DNA from 3 places in the Streptomyces sp. NPDC023157 genome. Region 3 is predicted to be linked to each of the others. Evidence: riboswitches for the same ligand, from Rfam matches in the RefSeq annotation. Region 3 holds a riboswitch; each other region holds the start of a gene.
The links. Region 3 has a riboswitch for cobalamin ahead of ACZ3ZE_RS06730 (ABC transporter substrate-binding protein). Riboswitches for the same ligand answer to the same signal wherever they lie in the genome.

Region 1 (4,364 bases), on a different contig from region 3:
GTACGCGGAGGGCGTGACCCCGAAATGCCGGGCGAACGCCCGCCGCAGGCTCTCGTCGCTGCCGAGACCGCTGCGCGCCGCCGCGCCCGTCACACTCGCCCCGCCCTCCAGGAGCAGCCGGGCCGCCTCCACCCGCACCCGCTCCACGAACGCCGCCGGGGTCGCCCCCGTCTGCTCCCGGAACAGGCGCGCCAGATGCCGGACGCTCACCCCGGCCCGCCGCGCGAGCACCGGCGCGCTGTGGTCCGCCGCCGGATCCGCCGCCACCGCGTCGAGCAGCGGCCGCACCACCGGATGGCCCGTCGGGGGAGTGCGCGAGGCCGCGGAGAACTGCGACTGGCCGCCCGGCCGCTGGAGGAACACCACCAGGTCCCGCGCCACCGCACGGGCCGCAGCCGCCCCCCGGTCCTCCTCCAGGAGGGCCAGGCACAGGTCGATCCCGGCCGTCACCCCCGCCGACGACCACACCTCCCCGTCCCGTACGTGGATCGCGTCCGCGAGCACCTCCACCGCCGGATGGCGCCGGGCCAGCTCCGCCGCGTGCTCCCAGTGCGTCGTCGCCCGCCGCCCGTCCAGGAGCCCGGCCGCCGCCAGCGCGAACGCGCCCGTACAGACCGAGGCCACCCTCGCCGAGCGCGCCGCCAGCTCCGCCACCGGCGGGCCCGCCGCCACACAAAGGGTCACCTCCACCGCCCCCGGCACGATCAGCGTGCCCGCCGCCGCGACCTCCCGGGCCGAACCGTCCGCGCCGATCCGCAGCCCGCACGAGGTGCGCACGTCCCGCCCCTCGGGCGTACAGACCCGGACCCGGTAGGGCGCGCCGGCCGTGGCGAACACCTCCAGCGGCGCGGACACGTCGAGGAGGCGGACCCCGTCGAAGGCGAACACCCACACGTCGTGCGGCGCCTGGGCCGCCTGCCGCGGCCGCGTACTCGTCATGTGTCCGATTCTGTGGGATGCCTGTCCTCAGGGACATGGCCGGGGCGGTGCCGCCGGAGCGAGTCTTGAGCCATGAACCCGATGGAGCTGATCCCCGACACCGCCCTCGCCACCGCCGCCACCGAACTCGTCCGCGACACCGCCGGCGAGCTGATCTACCACCACTCCCGCCGCGTCCACCTCTTCGGCGCCCTCCAGGGCCGCGCCCGCGGCCTCGCGTACGACCCCGAACTCCTCTACGTCGGCGCGATGTTCCACGACCTCGGGCTCGGCGCGAAGCACCACGCCTCCGGCCGCCGCTTCGAGGTCGACGGCGCCGAGGAGGCCGCCGCGTTCCTGCGCTCCCACGGGGTCGGCGAGGACGCCGTCCGCCGGGTGTGGACCGCCGTCGCGCTCCACACCACCCCCGGAATCCCGGAGTTCATGGAGCCCGAGGTCGCCCTGGTGACCGCCGGCGTCGAGTACGACGTCCTCGGCATCGGCTACGACGACCCCACCCTCGTCACGCCCGACGAGCGGGCCGCGATCGTCGACGCCCACCCGCGCCCCGACTTCAAGAACCGCATCCTGGCCGCCTTCGCCGAAGGCGTCGCCCCCAAGCCGGAGACCACCTTCGGCAACGTCAAGGCCGACGTCCTGCGCCACTTCGTGCCCGGGTTCGAACCCGGCGACTTCGTGGCGACCATCCGCACCTCCGCCTGGCCCGCCTGACGGCGGGTGAGAGACTGTCGGGAAACGAGGGCGGCAGGACCCAGGAAGCCGGTGCGAATCCGGCACGGTCCCGCCACTGTGACCGGCCCCCGACCAGGGCCGGAAGCCAGGAACTGACCTGCCGCCTGCCAGCACCGACCGGGGACGCGGAGATCCCCGTCTGGAGGCCTCCCCATGTCCTGGCGCCGCCCGCTGCTGCCCGCCGCCGTCCTCATACCCCTGCTCGCCGCCTGCGCGGCCCCCGCGAGCACCCCCGCCGGCGGCAAGGCCGCGCCCGGCTTCCCGTACACCGTCACCAACTGCGGGGTCACGACCACCTATCAGGCGCCGCCGCGCCGGGCGGTGACCATGAACCAGCACGTCACCGAGGTCATGCTCGCCCTCGGCCTGCAGAAGTCCCTGGCCGGCACGGCCTACCTCGACGACGCCGTCCTCCCCGCGTACAAGAAGGCCTACGACAGCGTCCCGGTCCTCGCGAAGGAGTACCCCTCCAAGGAGGCGCTGCTCGCCGCCGACCCCGACTTCGTGTACGGCGGTTACGCCTCCGCCTTCGACGCCAAGGCCGGCCGGAGCCGCGACGACCTCAAGCGCTCCGGCATCGCCTCCCGCCTCAACACCGAGTACTGCCCCTCCGGCGCCACCGGCCTCGACGACGTCTACCGCGAGGTCGCCGAGGTGGGCCGCACCTTCGGCGTCCCCGACCGGGCCGAGGCCTGGACCCGCGAGGCGAAGGCCGGGGTCACCGCCGCCGAGCGGCGCCTGAAGGGCACCGCCCCCGTCTCCGTCTTCGTCTACGACAGCGGCGACAAGACCGCGTTCACCGCCGGCGGCAAGGGCATCGGCAACGAGCTGATCACCCGCGCCGGCGGCCGCAACGTCTTCGCCGACCTCGACAAGACCTTCGGCGACGCCACCTGGGAACAGGTCGTCGCCCGCAGGCCCGAGGTGATCGTCATCTACGCCTACGGTTCCACCACCGTCGAGCAGAAGAAGCGCCGCCTCCTCGACGACCCGGCCCTGCGCGAGGTACCGGCCGTCAAGAACCGCCGCTTCGCCGTGCTGCCGCTCTCCGACGCGGTCCTCGGCGTCCGCGCGCCCGCCGCCGTCGGGAAGCTGGCCGCCCAGCTGCACCCGGCGGCCGCGACCCGATGACCCGGCTCCGTCACGCCTCCGTCGTCGCCGGGCTGCTCGTGGCGCTCGCCGCGGCCGTCGTCGCCGCGCTCGCGCTCGGCTCCGTCCGCATCCCGCCCGGCCAGGTGCTCGACGCCCTGACCGGGCGGGCCGGGCCCTCCCCGTACCGGACGATCGTGCTCGACGTGCGGCTGCCCCGGGTGCTGCTCGGGGCGGTCGTCGGCGCCGGGCTCGCCGTCGTCGGCGCCGTGCTCCAGGCGCTGGTCCGCAACCGGCTCGCCGACCCGTTCCTGCTCGGCATCTCCTCCGGGGCCTCCGCCGGCGCGGTGCTCGTCCTGGTCCTGGGCGGCGGCGCCGGCCTCGTCGGGGGTGTCACCACCACCGTCGCCCTGCCCGCCGGGGCCTTCGCGGGCGCCCTGCTCGCCCTCGTCCTCGTCTACGCCCTGGCCCGGCGCGGCGGCACCATGACCGGCGCCCGGCTGGTCCTCGCCGGGGTGGCCGTCTCGTACATCCTGTCCGCCCTCACCACCCTGCTGCTGGTCCTCGCCGGGCGGCCCGAACAGTTCCAGGAAGCCCTCTTCTGGTCCCTCGGCGGACTCGGCAGCGCCCGCTGGGACAGCCTCGTGCTGCCCGCCGCCGTCCTCGCGCTCGGCATCGGCGCCCTGCTCACCCTCGCCCGCCCGCTCGACCTGCTGCTCGTCGGCGAGGAGGGCGCCACCGTCCTCGGCCTGGACACCGCCCGCTTCCGCGCGGCCGTCTTCGTCCTCGCCTCCCTGGTCACCGCCGTCATGGTCGCGGCCAGCGGAGCCGTCGGCTTCGTCGGCCTGATGGTCCCGCACGCCGCCCGCATGGCCGTCGGCGCCCCGCACCGGCGCCTGCTGCCGGTCGCCGCCCTCGGCGGGGCGCTCGCCCTGGTCCTCGCCGACCTGGCCGCCCGCACCGTCGCCGCGCCGCAGGACATCCCCGTCGGCGTCCTCACCGCCCTCACCGGCGGCCCCTTCTTCCTCTGGCTGATGCGCCGCCGCGCGGACGGAGCGACCCTGTGACCCCCGGCCCGCCCGAGCCCCGCGACCGGCCCCCGGCCGAGCTCCGCGTCGAGGCCCTCTCGTACGAGGGGCGGCTGCACGCGGCCGGCCTCGTCGCCCGCCCCGGCGAGACCGTCGGCCTCGTCGGCCCCAACGGCAGCGGCAAGACCACCCTGCTCCGCTGCGTCTACGGCACCCTCACCGCCACCTCCGGCCGCGCCCTCCTCGACGGCGAGGACCTCCACGCCCTCGGGCCCCGGGCGCGGGCCCGCCGGGTGGCGACCGTGCCGCAGGAGAGCGCCCTGGAGTTCGAGCTGACCGTCCGCGAGCTGGTCGCCCTCGGCCGCTCCCCGCACAAGCGCTTCTGGGAGGGCGACACCGCGCGGGACCGGGAGCGGGCGGACGCGGCGCTGGACCGGGTCGGCATCCTGGACCTCGCCGACCGCCCGTACCCCGGGCTCTCCGGCGGCGAACGCCAGCGGGCCCTGGTCGCCCGGGCGCTCGTCCAGGACCCGCGGCTGCTCGTCCTCGACGAGCCCACCAACCACCTGGACATCC
Region 2 (4,364 bases), on a different contig from region 3:
GATGCACTCGTAGACGCCGGCGATCGAGGCGATCGTCGCGGTCGGCGCGATGGCGAGGAGGAGGCTGTTGCGCATGCCGACGGCGGCGATCCGCTCGCGCAGCGCGGCCCAGCGCTCCGGCCAGTTCAGCTCGACGTCGAAGTGGTCCGGGTGCAGCACGCCACGGGCCGTACGGGTCTTGTCCCAGGCGGGCAGCGGGCCGTTGCGCTCGGCGAGGTCGGCGGAGGCCTCGTACGCGGCCAGCATGATCCGCTCGGCGATCCGGGTGGACAGCGCGCGGGCCTCGGCCGAGTCGAAGGGCAGCTTCAGCTTGAAGAAGACGTCCTGGAGGCCCATCGCGCCCAGGCCCACCGGGCGCCAGCGGGCGTTGGAACGGCCGGCCTGCTCGGTCGGGTAGAAGTTGATGTCGACGACCCGGTCGAGGAAGGTGACGGCGGTGCGCACGGTCTCGTCCAGGCGCGCCCAGTCGATCTGCCCGCCGTCGGCTCCTTCCTGGACGAAGGCGCCCAGGTTCACCGAGCCGAGGTTGCAGACGGCCGTCTCGCCGTCGTCGGTGACCTCGATGATCTCGGTGCAGAGGTTCGAGGAGTGGACGACGGAGCCGGGCTCGGCGGTCTGGTTGGCGGTCCGGTTGGACGCGTCCTTGAAGGTCATCCAGCCGTTGCCGGTCTGCGCGAGGGTGCGCATCATGCGGCCGTACAGGTCACGGGCCGGCATGGTCTTCTTGGCCAGGCCCGCGGCCTCCGCCTTGCGGTACGCGGCGTCGAACTCGTCGCCGTACAGGTCGACCAGCTCGGGCACGTCGGCGGGGGAGAACAGCGACCACGCGGCGTCGGCGTTGACCCGGCGCATGAACTCGTCCGGGATCCAGTGCGCGAGGTTCAGGTTGTGCGTACGGCGGGCGTCCTCGCCGGTGTTGTCGCGGAGCTCCAGGAACTCCTCGATGTCCGCGTGCCAGGTCTCCAGGTAGACCGCGGCGGCGCCCTTGCGGCGGCCGCCCTGGTTCACCGCGGCGACGGAGGCGTCCAGCGTCTTCAGGAACGGCACGATGCCGTTGGAGTGCCCGTTGGTGCCGCGGATCAGCGAACCGCGGGCGCGGATGCGCGAGTACGACAGGCCGATGCCGCCCGCGTGCTTCGACAGGCGCGCGACCTGGTGGTAGCGGTCGTAGATGGAGTCCAGCTCGTCCTGCGGGGAGTCCAGCAGGTAGCAGGAGGACATCTGCGGGTGGCGGGTGCCGGAGTTGAACAGGGTGGGGGAGGAGGGCAGGTAGTCGAGCCGGCTCATCAGCCCGTACAGCGCCGCCACCTCGTCCACGGCACGCGCCGACTCGTCCTCGGCGAGGCCGCTCGCCACGCGCAGCATGAAGTGCTGCGGGGTCTCGACGACCTGGCGGGTGATCGGGTGCCGCAGCAGGTAGCGGGAGTACAGGGTGCGCAGGCCGAAGTAGCCGAAGCGGTCGTCGCCGGCCGGGTCGATCAGCGCGTCGAGGCGCGCGGCGTGCGCGGCGACGAACGCGGCCGTGCGGTCGGCGATCAGGCCCTCGCGGTGGCCGACGGCGACGGAGGCCGAGAAGGACACCGCGCCCTGGCCGGCCGCCTCGTCGGCGATGGTGATCGTGAGGAGCCGGGCGGCGAGCCGGGAGTACGCCGGGTCCTCGGCGATGAGTCCGGCGGCGGCCTCGGTGGCCAGCTCGCGCAGCTCCGCCTCGTCCGAGCCGGCGCTGCGGCCGCGCAGGGCGGCGGCGGCGACCTTGCCGGGGTCGGTGTCCGGGAGGTCGGCGGTGAGATCGGTCAGGACCCGCAGCAGCACGGTGCCGGGGCCGTCGGTCTCGATCGCTGCGGCCGGATCGGCGGGCGCGATGGTCACGTGGGGGCTCTCCCTCGCTCGGCGCGGAGCCAGGACGGGAGGCGGGAACGGGCGGCCGTACGCACGGCGGCGCCGCGTCCACCGGCCCACTCCGCGAGGCCCGGACGTCTGTGACACCCGGAACGGACGGACCGGGCGCGCTGCCGGCAGGTCTTCGGACTCACCCTGGGCGCGAAAAGCGCGCAAAACACACCGTTGCGGGACAGTTCCGGATTTCCACCGGATTCCCCTGCGGCGACAGCGAGGACGAGCATACATGTGGGGGGCGCCGCTCACGGCACCCCCCACATGTTGTGTCGGTCGGGGCGGAGTTCAGAGCTCCAGAACGTAGGTGAAGAGCGTGAGGTCGAGCCCCTGGACGGGCTTCCAGTCCCGCTCGGGGGAGCGGACGAAGCCCAGTCGCTCATAGATCCGGTGGGCGGTGGCCATCGTCCGCTGGGTGGACAGCACGATCCGCGCGCACCCCTCGACGGCCCGCGCCCGGTCCACGCAGGCCCGCACCAGGGCCTCCCCGACGCCCCGGCCGCGCGCCGCGTGCGCGACGGCCAGCATGCGGAACTCGGCCTCGCCCTCCCGGGCGATGTCCGCCCACTCCTCGCCGCCGGCGGTGAAGGTCACCCCGCCGAGGACCGTGCCGGCCGCGTCCGTGGTGTCGACCGCCACGAGCACCTCGGCCTCGGCGTCCCGCCGGGCCACGTCCCGCAGCAGGTGCAGGTACGCGTCGTCCTCGCCGAAGGCGAGGAACCCGTCGTCGAGATAGGCCCGCGCGGTGATCTCGCCGAGGGCCGCGTACTCCTCGGGCCGTACCGCCCTGATCGTGAAGTCCATGCCCGGCAGTCTGCCCCCGGCACGGCTCCGCCCGCCTCCGGATAACCGGAGGCGGGCGGAGGGGCCGGAGCGGACGGCCGCGGGGCTCAGTGCCCGGCGGTGCCGACCTTCGGCAGTTCGGTGGCGACGCCCGCGTCACCGGCGTCCGCCGTGTAGTCCCCGGGCGAGGTCTCGTCGACGCCGTCGGGCGCCTTGAGCGCCTTCAGGACGACGGTGAGGACCACGGTGACGACCAGGTTGAGCACGAAGGCGGTGAGGCCGATGTAGCCGATCTCCCCGATGCCGGGGATCTCGGCCGAGGAGCCGCCGAAGTGCTTCTGGGTGGGGCTGGCCACGCCGTACGCGGCGGCGGTGCCGTAGACCATGCCGACGGCCCAGCCGGCGAGCAGCGCCCAGCGGTGGAACCAGCGGGTGAACAGGCCGCCGACGAGGGCGGGGAAGGTCTGCAGGATCCAGATGCCGCCGAGCAGCTGGAAGTTGATGGCGACGGTCTTGTCCATGGTGAGGACGAAGACCAGCGCGCCGACCTTCACCAGCAGCGAGACCAGCTTGGAGACCTTGGTCTCCTGCTCGGGCGTCGCGTCCGGCTTGAGGAAGTCCTTGTAGATGTTCCTCGTGAACAGGTTGGCCGCTGCGATCGACATGATCGCGGCCGGCACCAGGGCGCCGATGCCGATGGCGGCGAAGGCGACGCCCGCGAACCAGGCGGGGAACATGTCCTCGAAGAGCTGCGGGATGGCGAGCTGCCCGTTGGTGACCTTGACGCCGGCGGCGATCGCCATGAAGCCGAGCAGCGCGAGCAGGCCCAGCATCAGCGAGTACAGCGGCAGGATCGTGGTGTTGCGGCGGATCACCTCGCGGCTCCTGGAGGAGAGCGTCGCGGTGATCGAGTGCGGGTACATGAAGAGCGCCAGCGCCGAGCCGAGGGCCAGCGTCGCGTACGTCCACTGGCCGGCCTCGCCGGGCACGAGCGCGCCCTTGGGCTTGCCGGTGACCGGGTTGACCGTCTGGTACGCCTCCGCCGCCTTGCCGAAGATCTCGTCGAAGCCGCCCAGCTTGATCGGGATGTAGATGATCGCCACCGCGATGACGATGTAGATCAGGGCGTCCTTGACGAAGGCGATGAGCGCCGGGGCGCGCAGGCCGGAGGAGTACGTGTACGCCGCGAGGACACCGAAGGCGATGAGCAGCGGCAGGTCCTTGACGAACCAGTGGGTGTTCTCGCCGCCGCCGACGCCCATCACGTCCAGGACGGCCTGGATGCCGACGAGCTGGAGGGCGATGTACGGCATGGTGGCGAGGATGCCGGTGACGGCGACGGCCAGCGACAGGCCCTTGGAGCCGAAGCGGCCGCGGACGAAGTCGGAGGTGGTGACGTACCCGTGCTTGTGGGACACCGACCACAGGCGGGGCAGGAAGGTGAAGATCAGCGGGTAGACCAGGATCGTGTACGGCACGGCGAAGAAGCCGGCCGCGCCCGCCGCGTAGATGGCCGCCGGGACGGCGACGAAGGTGTACGCGGTGTACAGGTCGCCGCCGAGCAGGAACCAGGTGACCCAGGTGCCGAACGAACGGCCGCCCAGGCCCCATTCGTCGAGGCTGTTGTCGTTCTCGGCCTTGCGCCACTTGGCGGCCAGGAAGCCCATGACCGTGACGGCCAGGAAGAA
Region 3 (4,364 bases):
GCGAGCGTCACGCCGTCCAGGACGAGGGCGCCGCCGGCGGTACGCGAGACACCCTCGGCACGCAGCCCCGTAACCCCGCCGGGGCGGATCGCCGCGTCGGTCATCGCGTGCTCCTGGTGCGGTACAGGACGAGGACGAACGCGGGGACGCCGATGAGCGAGGTGACCACACCGACCGGGACTTCCTGCGGGTCGAGCACCGTACGGGCGAGGGTGTCGGCCCACACCAGGAAGACCGCCCCCGCCAGGGCGGACAGGGGCAGCAGCCGGGCATGACCGGGGCCCGCGAGGGCCCGGATCGCGTGCGGCAGGACCAGGCCGACGAAGCCGATCGCGCCCGCGGAGGAGACCAGGACCGCGGTCAGCAGGGCCGTGACCGAGAGGAGGACCAGGCGGGTCCGGCCCACGGAGACGCCGAGCGCCGCCGCCGCGTCCTCACCGAACGCGAACGCGTCCAGGGTACGGGCGTGCCCGAGGCAGACCGTCAGCCCGACGGCCAGGACGGCGGCGCACACCCCGACGTCGGTCCAGCCCGCGCCGCCGAGCGAGCCGAGCAGCCAGAAGAGGATGCCCCGGGTCGTCTCGGCGTCGGCGGCGGTCATCACCACGAACGAGGTGAGCGCCGAGAAGAGCTGCATCGCCGCCACCCCCGCCAGCACGACGCGGTCGGTCGACCCGCCCAGCAGGTGGCTGAGGACCAGGACCAGGGCGAAGGAGCAGAGCGCGCCGAGGAACGCGCCCCCGGTGACGGACAGCAGGCCCCCGCCCGCCCCGAGGACCACGACCGCGACCGCCCCCGTCGACGCGCCGGAGGAGACACCGAGGACGAACGGGTCGGCGAGCGGATTGCGCAGCAGGGACTGCATCACCGCCCCGCACACCGCGAGACCGGCTCCGCACACGGCCGCGAGCAGCGTCCGGGGCAGTCGCAGGTCCCAGACGATGCCGTCGCGTATCGCGCTCAGACCGGACGGGCCGCCGCCGAGGCGGGAGGCGACCACCGACCAGGAGTCCGCGACGCGGATGTCGGCCGGACCGATCGTCAGGGCCAGCGCGACCGACGCGCACAGGAGGACGATCCCGCCCACCACGGCGACCGGTGCGAGTGCCCGGGAGGAACGGACGGCGGTCCGTACGGACGGGGTCACCGCCGCCGGGCGGCCGGCGGTGCTCCGGCTCGACGCGGTCACCGTCTCCGCTCCCGGCCGGGTCACTTCGCGAGTCCGTACGTCTTCAGCGCGGCGGCCACCTTCTCGATGCCCTCGACGGTGCGGATCGTGGGGTTCATGGCCTGTCCGCTGAGGATCACGTACCGCTTGTGCCTCACCGCCGTCATGTTCCGGGTGACGGGGTGGCTCTCCAGGAACTCGATCTTCTTCGCGGCGCTCTCGGCCGACTGCGCCTTGCGGGTCAGATCGGCGATCACCAGCACGTCGGGATCGCGGTCGGCGACGGTCTCCCAGTTGATCTGCGGCCACTCCTCCTTCGTGTCGTCGAAGACGTTCCTCACCCCGAGCGCCCCGCTGACGATGCCCGGTGCGCCGCAGCACCCGGCCATGTACGGGCCCTGGGAGTCGGAGAACCAGTAGAGGACCGACGCGTCGCCGAAGTCGGCTCCGGCCGTGGCCTTCCCGACCCGGGCGCGGAGCTGTCCGACCAGCTTCTCGCCGCGCTCCGGCACGCCGAACACCCGGGCGAGGTCGCGGATCTCCCCGTACACGGTGTCCATGGTCAGCGGCCTCGTCCGCACGCCGTCGCCGTCACCGCTGTTGTCCTTGCCGACGCAGTCGGTGGGGGAGAGGTAGGTGGGGACGCCGAGCTTCGCGAACTGCTCCCGGGGGGCCACCCCGCCCTTGCCCAGGGTGTAGAGGAAGGAGGCGCTGACGAAGTCGGGCTCGGTGTCGAGGACCTTCTCGAAGGACGGGTAGCGGTCGGCTAGCCGGGGAACGCCGGCGTTCGCCTTCTCCAGTCCCTTGAGGACCGGGTCGGTCCAGGTGGCGGTGCCCACCATGCGGTCGCCCAGGCCGAGGGAGAGCAGGATCTCCGCCGATCCCTGGTCGAGGGCGACGGCACGGCGGGGCGCGCGGTCGACCTCGACCCGCTGCCCGCAGTTGTCGAGCCGCACCGGATAGCCCGCCCCCTTGGCCTCGGGCGAACCCGCCTCGGTGCCGGTGCCGGTGCCGCACCCGGCGACGAGAACGGCACCGGCCACGAACAGCACGGCGGAACGGACGGAGTGTGCGAAGGGCACGGAAGGAGTCCTCTGCGTCACGGCTCATGCGCGGAGCCTGTCGTACGGTGCTCCCCGGGCGACGGCGCGCGACGCCAGGGCCGCCAGCAGGTCTTCGGACTCGGGGTCGTCCGGACGGAGCGCCTTCCCGGACCCCTCGGGACCCAGTGGCCGATGCTCCGCCCGTCACCCTCACCGCTGCGCGTCAGCTCCGGATTCCCACCGGATTCCCTGACCCGTGCACATACCGTGGCGATACGTACAGAGGTACGACTGGCCCGGGCAAGTTACCACAGGCACCTTTTTCCTCCTGACGGGTCGTCCGTCAGGAGGAGAACCCGGTAAGGGACACCTCGTCGCGGACCGTACGGGCCGCCGCCACGAGGTTCTCCAGGGAGGCGCGGGTCTCGGGCCAGCCGCGCGTCTTCAGGCCGCAGTCGGGGTTGACCCAGAGCCGCTCGGCGGGGATCGCGTCGAGTCCCGTGCGGAGCAGGGCGGCGGCCTCCTGGGCGGACGGGACGCGCGGGGAGTGGATGTCCCAGACGCCGGGTCCGGCCTCGCGCGGGTAGCCGTGGGCGGCGAGTTCGCGGGCGACCTGCATGTGGGACCGGGCCGCCTCCAGGCTGATGACATCGGCGTCGAGGTCGTCGATGGCCTGGACGACGTCGCCGAACTCGGCGTAGCACATGTGGGTGTGGATCTGGGTGTCCGGCCGCACGCCGCCGGTGCTGAGCCGGAAGGCTTCGGTGGCCCAGGCCAGGTACTCGGGGTGGTCGGCGGCCCGCAGCGGCAGGGTCTCGCGCAGCGCGGGCTCGTCGACCTGGATGACGGAGGTCCCGGCGGCCTCCAGGTCGTGCACCTCGTCGCGCAGCGCGAGAGCCACCTGCCGGGCGGTGTCGGCGAGCGGCTGGTCGTCGCGGACGAAGGACCAGGCGAGCATGGTGACCGGGCCGGTGAGCATGCCCTTGACCGGCTTGGCGGTGAGGGACTGCGCGTACGCGGTCCAGCGCACGGTCATCGGCGCGGGGCGGGAGATGTCGCCGGCGAGGATCGGCGGGCGGACGTAGCGGGTGCCGTACGACTGGACCCAGCCGTGCCGGGTGGCGAGGTAGCCGGCGAGCTGCTCGGCGAAGTACTGCACCATGTCGTTGCGTTCGGGCTCGCCGTGCACCAGGACGTCGAGTCCGGTCTTCTCCTGGAAGGAGACGACCTCCTGGATCTCCGTCTTGATGCGCTCCTCATAGGCGACGGTGTCGATCCGGCCGCTTCGCAGGTCCGCGCGTGCGGCCCGCAGTTCGGCCGTCTGCGGGAAGGACCCGATGGTGGTCGTCGGGAGCAGCGGAAGCCCGAGGTGGGCCCGCTGGGCCGCGGCACGCTGTGCGTAGGACTGCGAGCGGCGCAGGTCCGCCTCGGTGACGGCCCGGACCCGGGCCCGCACGGCGGGATCGCGGGTGAGGGGGGAGGCGGCGCGGGCGGAGCGCGCACTCCGGTTGGCGGCCAGCTCGCCGCTGATGGCGTCGGTGCCCAGGGACAGGCCCCTGGCCAGGGCGACGACCTCGTCCGCCTTCTGCCGGGCGAAGGCGAGCCAGCCCAGGACCTGCGGGTCGACGTCCGTCTCGGCCGCGGCGTCGAGCGGGACGTGGAGCAGCGAGCACGAGGCCGACACGTCCACGTGGCCCGCGAGACCGAGGAGGGTGCCGAGGGTGGCGAGGGAGCTCTTCAGGTCGTTGACCCACACGTTGCGCCCGTCGACCACGCCGGCGACGAGCCGCTTGCCGGGCAGGCCGCCGACGGCCGCGAGTCCGTCGAGGTTCGCGGCGGCGGGCCCGGTGAAGTCGAGGGCGAGTCCTTCGACCGGAGCCTTGGCGAGCACCGGGAGGGCGTCGCCCAGCCGGTCGAAGTAGGAGGCGACGAGCAGCTTCGGCCGGTCTCGTGCGGCGCCGAGATCGCGGTAGGCCCGTGCGGCGGCGGCGAGTTCGGCGGGCCTGCGGTCCTGTACCAGGGCCGGTTCGTCGATCTGCACCCACTCCGCGCCGGCGGCCCGGAGGTCGGCGAGGACCTCGGCGTAGACGGGCAGCAGGCGGTCCAGCAGGGTCAGCGGCTCGAACTCCGCCGCCACGCCGGGGGCGGGCTTC

Region 1: it holds a riboswitch for cobalamin, as region 3 does, so the genes downstream of both, ACZ3ZE_RS05310 (ABC transporter substrate-binding protein) here and ACZ3ZE_RS06730 (ABC transporter substrate-binding protein) in region 3, are expected to answer to the same signal.
Region 2: it holds a riboswitch for cobalamin, as region 3 does, so the genes downstream of both, ACZ3ZE_RS23855 (ribonucleoside-diphosphate reductase subunit alpha) here and ACZ3ZE_RS06730 (ABC transporter substrate-binding protein) in region 3, are expected to answer to the same signal.

What each region holds. Positions count from the first base shown of each region.
Region 1 covers NZ_JBVHIL010000001.1:1,163,032-1,167,395, reverse strand. The annotation lists gene ACZ3ZE_RS05320 (GlxA family transcriptional regulator) at 1-939, opposite strand, end outside; gene ACZ3ZE_RS05315 (HD domain-containing protein) at 1,012-1,650, shown strand; cobalamin riboswitch at 1,638-1,786, shown strand; gene ACZ3ZE_RS05310 (ABC transporter substrate-binding protein) at 1,825-2,802, shown strand; gene ACZ3ZE_RS05305 (FecCD family ABC transporter permease) at 2,799-3,827, shown strand; gene ACZ3ZE_RS05300 (ABC transporter ATP-binding protein) at 3,824-4,364, shown strand, end outside.
Region 2 covers NZ_JBVHIL010000006.1:457,444-461,807, reverse strand. The annotation lists gene ACZ3ZE_RS23855 (ribonucleoside-diphosphate reductase subunit alpha) at 1-1,869, opposite strand, end outside; cobalamin riboswitch at 1,998-2,123, opposite strand; gene ACZ3ZE_RS23850 (GNAT family N-acetyltransferase) at 2,182-2,697, opposite strand; gene mctP (monocarboxylate uptake permease MctP) at 2,784-4,364, opposite strand, start outside.
Region 3 covers NZ_JBVHIL010000002.1:202,688-207,051, reverse strand. The annotation lists gene ACZ3ZE_RS06740 (ABC transporter ATP-binding protein) at 1-104, opposite strand, end outside; gene ACZ3ZE_RS06735 (FecCD family ABC transporter permease) at 101-1,090, opposite strand; gene ACZ3ZE_RS06730 (ABC transporter substrate-binding protein) at 1,210-2,250, opposite strand; cobalamin riboswitch at 2,319-2,519, opposite strand; gene metE (5-methyltetrahydropteroyltriglutamate--homocysteine S-methyltransferase) at 2,555-4,364, opposite strand, start outside.